Regions from separate parts of the Pseudoalteromonas sp. CO342X genome, predicted to be linked through region 2. Evidence: riboswitches for the same ligand, from Rfam matches in the RefSeq annotation. Region 2 holds a riboswitch; the other holds the start of a gene.
What was found. Region 2 has a riboswitch for lysine ahead of lysC (lysine-sensitive aspartokinase 3). Riboswitches for the same ligand answer to the same signal wherever they lie in the genome.
Positions count from the first base shown of each region.

Region 1: another riboswitch for lysine. It lies ahead of dapA (4-hydroxy-tetrahydrodipicolinate synthase); the one in region 2 lies ahead of lysC (lysine-sensitive aspartokinase 3).

Region 1 is NZ_SGPH01000006.1:34,863-39,297, reverse strand. Features, by position in the region: gene EXT47_RS01050 (hypothetical protein) at 1-351, shown strand, start outside; gene EXT47_RS01045 (response regulator) at 337-2,061, opposite strand; lysine riboswitch at 2,204-2,382, shown strand; gene dapA (4-hydroxy-tetrahydrodipicolinate synthase) at 2,498-3,382, shown strand; gene EXT47_RS01035 (2,3,4,5-tetrahydropyridine-2,6-dicarboxylate N-succinyltransferase) at 3,393-4,133, shown strand; gene EXT47_RS01030 (PLP-dependent decarboxylase) at 4,133-4,435, shown strand, end outside.
Region 2 is NZ_SGPH01000016.1:6,547-10,981, forward strand. Features, by position in the region: gene EXT47_RS07035 (hypothetical protein) at 1-912, opposite strand, end outside; gene nhaD (sodium:proton antiporter NhaD) at 1,069-2,316, shown strand; lysine riboswitch at 2,462-2,632, shown strand; gene lysC (lysine-sensitive aspartokinase 3) at 2,721-4,067, shown strand; gene EXT47_RS07050 (DUF924 family protein) at 4,190-4,435, shown strand, end outside.

The sequences.
Region 1 (4,435 bases), on a different contig from region 2:
TTATCACTCGAGATCAATTCGGATGATTATGAACTATCTTGGCAAGTTAAGGTGCCTGTTAATTTGGCCTTAGATGTTGAGGTTGGTGTTGGCAAAATTGATATTCAAGATCTTAATAACTCTGCTGATTTAGAGGTAGGCGTAGGAAAAATTAAAATTGAGACTACCGCCACCGATTTCAAAAAGGTGTCTTTAGATTCAGGTGTTGGTAAAACGGCAATATCAGGTTTTGGCAACGTAGAAACTTCCGAAAAGAGTATGGTTGGCTCGACAACAGACTATCGTGGTCAAGGCCAGTATTCCATCGATGCAGAAGTCGGGGTTGGAAATATTCGTTTAAGACGAGACTAAGTCTCCACACTCATTCAGTAATAGCACCACTTTGCTATGCAGCACATCCGGTTGCAACGGCTTATACAAATGAGCCGTTGCGCCAAGTGCGTAGACCTTATCCAAATCCTCAGCATTAGTATTTGCGGTCACGACCAAAATAGGCACGGTCGGATCGAGCACCCTCAAACGCTCAGTGGCTTCAAAGCCATCCATCACAGGCATATTTAAATCCATTAGCACGATATCAAACTTACCCACCTCATATACTTCAAGGGCACCTTCACCATGTTCGACATGCGTTACCTGCTTGGCTATGGGCTGAAGCATTTTTTCAATCACGCGCGCATTTAGTAAATTATCTTCCACCAGTAAAATGCGAGCTGACACCTGCTCCATTGTGCGAGCCAGCGTCTGTTGATTGTCAATTTCAATCGGGACTCTCAAGGTTGCTCTTGTACCGGTTGGCTCCCTCGCAATAAAATCTAATCGTCCTCCAAGCGCTGAGATGAGTAATCGGCAGCGCTTCAGCCCTAACTGCGTGCCTTGAAAATGCTCGCTATGCACAGCTTCTCGCAACTGCTGATAGTCGAACCCAGGCCCAGTATCTTCAACAACAAACTCTAAATATGGCGTATCTTCATCTACAACCAAATCCGCAAATACTTGAATGCTGCCACGCTCAGTAAATTTAATTGCGTTATTGACCAATTCACTGATCAACCAACCAACACGCTTACCATCACAATAACAAGTCACATCTAACTCATTACTCAACGCCAAATTAAAAGCGAGAGATTTCTTATGTGCGGTTAATTGAAAGGCAATACAGGCCGATTTTATTACTTCTCGCAACGCGACTTGATGACGCTCAATGACCACTTCTTGCTCGGAAAGGTTATTAAAGTCTTGAACCGAATAAAGTAATACATCCAATTGATTTGCTGCGCTTTTCACATGCTGTAATTGCTGGGTATCTTTGTTACTCAGATATTCATCTAAATACCCCTGAATGGCCTGCAATGGCGTTCTTAGCTCGTGACTGACACGCGCTAAAAATCGTGATTTTGAGTGTAGCGCATCATCGGCAAGCTTTCTTGCTGCCTCTAATTTATCAAGTGCTTCAGCAATCTCTCGCGCCATCGGGCGAAATATAAACTTGGCTTCGATAAACAATAACAGCAGTCCAAGCAGCCAAATCAACAGCTCTATTTTCCTCACCATCTCTGTTTTACTTCGCGCGTGCTGCTCAAATAGTGAAACGGCCTCGTTAAGATTGGGGAGTATATGCTGAGATGCAGTAAAGATTTGTTCCTCCAATTGAGGAGTTGGCTGCTGAAACTGAGACCTTGATAAAGTGACAAAAGTATTACTTTGCAAATCCAATTGCACTGGCTCTTGGTAGTAAAGCGCTGCAAGCGCCTCATTCAGATAAATAGCCTCCCTCCTCTCTGTTTTAGTTAAAAACTCATGATTACTTTCAAATTTATCAATGGCTTGACGAAGATTCTCACTGTCTCTTTTATCCTCTTGTGCACTGAAAAGCGCGATGCGCTGGGACAACATCCGCTGCATACCCGCAATATTAATTACGTGCGCGTCTTGGCTCTGCTGATACAGTAAATACTGCATAATCCCCATCGCCATCGACAGCAATATAGCCATAGCAAGTAATGCCCCGATATAACGATTTTTAACTTTATTTATTAACGACATATTTTTGTTTTTCATCTCATAGCATTGTCTCAGCTGCAATGTTAAGTGTAGTTAACAATCGTATTATTTACAGTCCGATGCTTGACACCTAGACGGCCAAAATGTTTCAATGCGTGTTCACCCTATTTAGATAGTTTGATGCCACGGCGTCAAATTAAGGGCTGGAAGAGGTGCGTTATTCAGGTAACTAAGTGAAGGAGAGCAAACTCCGTTGCAGCTTAGTGAGGGGAATATACGCCGAGAAATTGAGTTATTGTTTGCTAATACTCATTTCGGGCGACTGGGCTGAATCCCAGCGACTGTCACCAACATATTTGGTGGAGAGCTTCTGGTCTTAGAAAAATAAGGCCATTGGCTGCCTTATCCTTTTTAAGTCCATTGCTCTTCGAATTTTAACGGTTCGAAGTTTGGACACTCTCCTAACTCCGAACATGATTTAAGTTCGGTAGAGATGAAATCACAATTCAACTTATCTGACTATCCGTTGTGGACGGCTTTAGTAACGCCTTTTGATGCTGAAAATCAGGTTGATTTTGGCGCATTAACCACGCTTGTACGCGATCAAGAGCAAGCTCGTAACGGTATCCTTTTACTAGGCAGTACCGGCGAAGGCCTTGCGCTTACCCAACAAGAACAGCAACAAATCGTTGAGTTTGTTTGCCAGCTAGCCCCAAGCGTACCACTTATGGTTGCCGTTGGCGGCAGTAATCTTGAGCAGCAAACACAATGGGTGCGCTTTTGTAATACGCAGCCCATTCATGCGCTCTTACTTGGCTCACCAATCTACGCAAAGCCCGGCAAAGTTGGTCTGGCACATTGGTTTAGTACACTACTTAATGAGAGCCACAACCCTTGCATGCTCTACAATGTACCCGGTCGCAGTGCCGTTGCTATCGCCCCTGAACTACTCGGCGAGCTAGCTTGCCACCCTAATCTGTGGGCACTAAAAGAAGCCAGTGGTGATATTGCCACCTTTGAAGCATTTCGTCAGGCAGCGCCTGATGTCGCCATCTATAGCGGCGACGATGGCTTAATGCCCTACTTTGCACAAGCAGGTGCAACGGGTCTGGTGTCTGTTGCGGCAAACGCATGGCCACAGCAAACCGCAGAATTTGTAAGGCGCTCGTTAAGCGGCACCTCTCCTAATTTATTTACCATTTGGTCAGAAGCTGCAAATAGCTTATTTGCAGTGGCAAATCCCATACCAGTCAAAGTGTTAATGCACTTGCAAGGGAAGCTCACAAGTCCAAACTTGCGCCCGCCACTGACACATTTGGAACTCACCCATACCGATGCGATCACTCGCGCGAACAAAACGATTTTATCTTGGAACTAAGGCAGTAAACATGAGCTGGTTAACCCTACTAAACGATTTAGAAAATGGCACAGTACGTGCTGCAACACAGGATGAGCAAGGCCATTGGCATGCTAACGTAGAAGTAAAACAAGGGATCCTTGAAGCATTTAGAAATGGCGTAAATACGGAATTCCCAGGTGGATTTGTTGATAAAGATAACTTAGCACCACGCGGATTTGCTGCCCAAGATGGCGTTCGTATGGTTCCTGGCGGAAGCAGTGTAAGACGTGGTGCTTACGTCGCAGCCGGCACAATCATTATGCCACCGGCTTATGTCAACATTGGTGCCTATATTGATTCAGGTACTATGGTAGATAGTCATGCGTTGGTTGGTTCTTGCGCGCAAATTGGTAAAAATGTGCACCTTAGCGCAGCAGTGCAAGTGGGAGGTGTATTAGAACCGGTTGGAGCAAGTCCTGTTGTAGTTGAGGACGATGCCTTTATTGGTGCAGGCTGTGTATTGGTTGAAGGGGTTGTTGTTAAACGCGGTGCCGTATTAGCACCGGGTGTGCGCCTTTCAGCAAGTATTCCTGTCTATGACTGCGTGAACGAACGATTGCTTGACAAAGGTGAAGCCATCCCTGAAAACGCGATAGTGATCCCAGGCTCTCGTCCAGCCTCAAGTGAATGGGCACGCGCGCAAGGATTAAGTATGTCATGCGCACTTATCGTAAAATACCGTGATGAACAAAGTGATGCATCACTGGCGCTGGAAGAGGTTCTACGCTAATGACTTGGTTGAGCACGTCACAGCGAACTACAGCTGAGGCATTGAGCCAGCAACAAGATACGCCATTCTTTTGCTACGATTTAGATAAGCTAAGTGCGCATGTTAAGCCCTTAGTTGATCAGCAAATCGTTAAGCTTTGGTATGCCGTTAAAGCGAATCCATTATCAAAGATCATTCAAACCCTAGATAATGCAGGGTTTAACTTTGATGTGGCATCTAGCGGCGAGCTTGATCAGGTTTTATCTCAAGGGATCGCACCTGAACGCGTGCTCAACACCGGCCCTGCCAAATCGCTAAAGCAG
Region 2 (4,435 bases):
CATGTGACGCTTTTGCCCAAGGTTAAAACGTTGAATGTCTGACACAAATTCTGGTTGAACTGGTGAGAGTAAACGGTCAACGCCGCGCTTTCTAATTTGTCCAAGGACTTTAGAGGCTTGGCGTGTAATGAGTGTATTGCGGCGTAGCTCTTCTCGTAACGGCATAAGTAGGTCGGTGCTGCGGCTTAGACTTTCTCTACCAATGAGGTGCATATCTAAAATGCGTGTTCTGAGCTGCTCCAGCATACGTTTGTCTGCAGCACCACGGCCTAATTGTTCAATCTCGTCAATTTGTTCACTGACCTGAAGCTCTATTTGATCAAAGCAGCGTTGGAAAGGGCCATGAATATCGACCATTTCCAGCATAGGTTCGATATATTCGTCAAACGCTTCCAATACCGCTTTATATCTCATGCCAAGAGACAGCGTTGAGGTGTCAGACTTTGCTTGTTCAACCAAGTTCATGATAGCGCTTTCGTTATGCTCGAACAGCTTAACAATTTTACGAACGCGTTCGTCCATAATGCGGCTAAAACGGCGTAGCTCAGAGTAGTCAGCCTCTTCACCAGCTTGTGCGATGCGATTACCTAATCTTTCTAAGTCTTTTACCAGCACCGTGATCTCTTCCGCTAAACCAAGACTCTCTTCTTGTAAAAGAAAGCTGGCGAAGTCAGCGATTGCACGGTTGATTTCTAACTGTGAAGATTTAGCTAAAGGGATAATAATTTCTTGTTGGAGTAATCGATTGGTTTCTTTATAAATTCGTTCACTCGACCAGCTAGGGTTTTTCTGTTTTAGGATGTTTTGTACATCTTTTAGACTGAAATCTGCGAGCTTAAATCGTTTAAAAAGTAGCTCGAGTACGCTCCAGTGTTCATTTATCGTATTTAATAATTTTTTTGCTGGGATCATAACTTTCCAGTGTGTAGTAGCTAAGTTACATCGCTACTTCATCAATTTGTCACAAAATGTTTATCGTACGTAGCATGGGGACTGTGATGGTGCTAGAATCCGCCGCGAAAACGAACCCACCCCTTGTTACATTTAATTACAGGTTGTTTACGCATTATGGTCACGCCCATTATTCTAACCCTGATCGCCATCGCTTTTATACTCATCGTTATAGAAGATATTATTCACGTAAACAAGGCCAAAACAACGCTTTTTTTTGGTACTTTATGTTGGATTATCGCCTTTATCTCTCCAATTCATGGTCAAAGCCCAGAAATTGTACAAATTGAGCTAGACCATAACATTTTGGAAATCGCGACACTTTGGCTGTTCTTAATGGCTGCCATGACGTTTGTGGCCTACTTGAACTCAAAAGGGTTTATCCAAAATATTGTTCACCGGATCATGCCAACCCATATTAGCGAACGCAAGCTAATGTTTTTGGTCGGTGCTTTTGCATTCGTATTTTCGTCAATATCGGATAACATCACCGCGACGCTTATTTCATTAGCTGTAGTCATGTCTTTGAAATTAGACCCGAAAAAGTTAATTAGATATGCGACGTTAATCATCTTCAGCGTTAACTCTGGTGGGGTATCATTGATCACCGGTGATGTAACCACCTTGATGATATTTCTAGCCGATAAAGTGACTATCCCTGATCTGCTTTTACTAATTGCCCCTTCTATTTTTAGCGTATTTATCTTAGCTGCGATGCTATCAATCGGCATGAATGATAAGATCACCTTTGAAAAGGCTGAATTACGCAGAATTGAAAAGACCGATATCACCATTGCACTCATCTTCTTATCAACCATTTTTGCTACGTTATTCTTAAGCGTGCAATACCACGTACCGCCGATGCTAACTTTCTTATTTGGCTTGTCTTTGATGTTCTTAATGGCGCAATTCTTGATGCGCAAGAAAGACGTTAATAAGAAAATCATCGACTATATCCGTGAAATTGAATACGACACCTTATTGTTCTTTGTGGGTGTGCTGTTATTAGTTGGTGCGTTGAAAGAGGTCGGTGTACTGTCTAAGTTTACCGATTTATATCTGCATCTTGCGCCGGAATACGCAAATTACTTGGTCGGTTTAATGAGTGCGGCGGTAGATAACGTGCCGTTGACGGCTGCGCTATTAAAAGCAGACATTACGATGACTCCAGCGCAATGGCTAACCTTTACTTATGCGACTGGCGTTGGTGGCTCTATGCTTATCATTGGTTCTGCAGCGGGGATCATTGCAATGAGTAAGGTTAAAGCCTTAACTTTCTCAAGCTATCTTAAAATGAGTATCTACCTGCTTATCGCATATACCATTGGATATAGTGGTGCGTATTTCGCGGGTCAGCTTATTTAAGACCAATGGATTTAATTTTTTACCGCTTTGGGATAAGTTTTTCATAAATAACTTGACACCTAGACGGCTAAAAGATAATTTTCTTACATCGCCCGCATTGATTGCGGGCTTTTATTTTGCTTTTATTCAGATTAACAAAGGCAAAATAAACAGAAGAGGCGCGATGCTTAGGTAGTTAGTGTGAGGTGACGAGACCAATGACCACTAGTGAGGGAAGTATTCGCCGAGGAGAAAAGTTGCTCGTCGCAACGATTCTTCGGTTTACGAGGCTGAATCCTCGGAACTGTCACCGTATTGGTGGAGAGCTTCTGGCAAAGGTCATTTCAAGCGTTCGTCTTTCTAGAAATCCCATGCCGAGTTCTCCTTATAAAATTTGACTGTGCCAACAGTCGAGAGGAGAGAAAATGAATTCGCAGTATGTTGTAGCCAAATTTGGCGGTACCAGTGTCGCTGACTTTGAAGCTATGTCTCGTTGTGCCCACATTGTTCGTGACAACCCAAATGTTCGAGTGGTCGTTGTGAGTGCATGTGCTGGCGTAACCAATCACCTGGTGACGCTAACCCAACAAAAGGAAGATGAAGCCGGGCGCAAAGCAGTTGTTGCAGCGGTTGAAAACATACAGCAAGCGATTATCGATCAAGTGTCTTTGGATGCTGATCTTGCAGAGGGTTACAAGCAAACCTTCAGTGAATTTGAAAGCCTTGCGAGTTTACCTGCACTTAGCAGACAGCAATGCGATGAAATGTTGAGCTTTGGTGAGCGCTTTTCTTCTTATTTGTTTACCCAAATATTACGGAATAATCAGGTTCAGGCGTCGCGCTTTGATGTGCGTAAAGTGCTTAAAACAGATAATCAATTTGGCAAAGCGAATCCAAATGTTGCAGCTACGCGTGAAGCCGCGCAAACCAATTTAGTCGCGCTACTTGGCGACACAGTGCAGGTGACGCAAGGGTTTATTGGTAGTGACCAATACGGCCAGACGACCACGCTTGGTCGTGGCGGTTCTGATTATAGTGCTGCATTGTTAGCTGAGGCAATTGACGCGTCAAGTGTGCATATTTGGACCGATGTTGTTGGTATTTTTAGTACTGATCCGCGTTTGTGTGTAAAGGCTAGACCTATTCCTCGTTTGAGTTTTGATGAAGCGGCAGAAATGGCGACATTTGGTGCCAAGGTGTTACATCCCGCAACTATATTGCCAGCGAGTCGTAAAGGTATTTCAGTATTTGTTGGTTCAAGTCGTGATCCGCAAGCGGGTGGCACTTGGATTGAAAAAGAGAAAACGGCGCAAGCAGGCATTCGCGCAGTGACACAACGTAAAAACCAAATACTATTGACGCTAAAGAGCCCTGAAATGCTTCTTGCAAGCGGCTTTTTGGCTCGTATCTTCACCATTTTAAGTAATTACAATATATCGGTTGACTTGGTAACGACTTCGGAAATTAGTGTCGCGCTTACGCTAGATAATGCGCCGAATGCTTCTCGACCAGAGTTAGAACAAGCTTGTTTGGATGAACTTGGCGAGTTTTGTCATGTGACCGTTGAAAATAATCTTACTTTGGTGGCCATGATAGGTTCTGAGATCCAGTTGAAGAAGTGCCAACTTAACCTGATGGATGTGTTGTCAGAGTTTAATATTCGACTAATATGCCATGGTGCGAGCAAGCACAATCTGTGCTTTTTAGTTGAGCAGCAGGAGTCAGATCAGGTTGTGCAATCAATTCATGCTAAATTACTAGAGGTTGCGTAAGTGAATTTATTGTTTTTTAGGAACTAATAAAAAAGTTGCATTATTGAATAATGGATGGCACTTTGTTTATAACGGTTAGGGTCTGCTGACCATCAAGTTTGTTTTTCCCTAGGAGTGCCATCATGAATTATAAAGACGTCTACGAATTCTGGTTTGTTGAATGCACTGAATCAGATTGGTGGAAGAAGTCTGCGGACTTTGATCGCATAATAAAAAATCGCTTCGGTATTTTGCACCAAATGGCGCACCAAGGTGAGCTTTCGAGCTGGAGAGCAACACCACTTGGCGCGCTGTGCGAAATCATTATCTTAGATCAGTTTTCACGCAATATATTCAGAGACACTCCAGAGGCGTTTGCCAGTGATCCT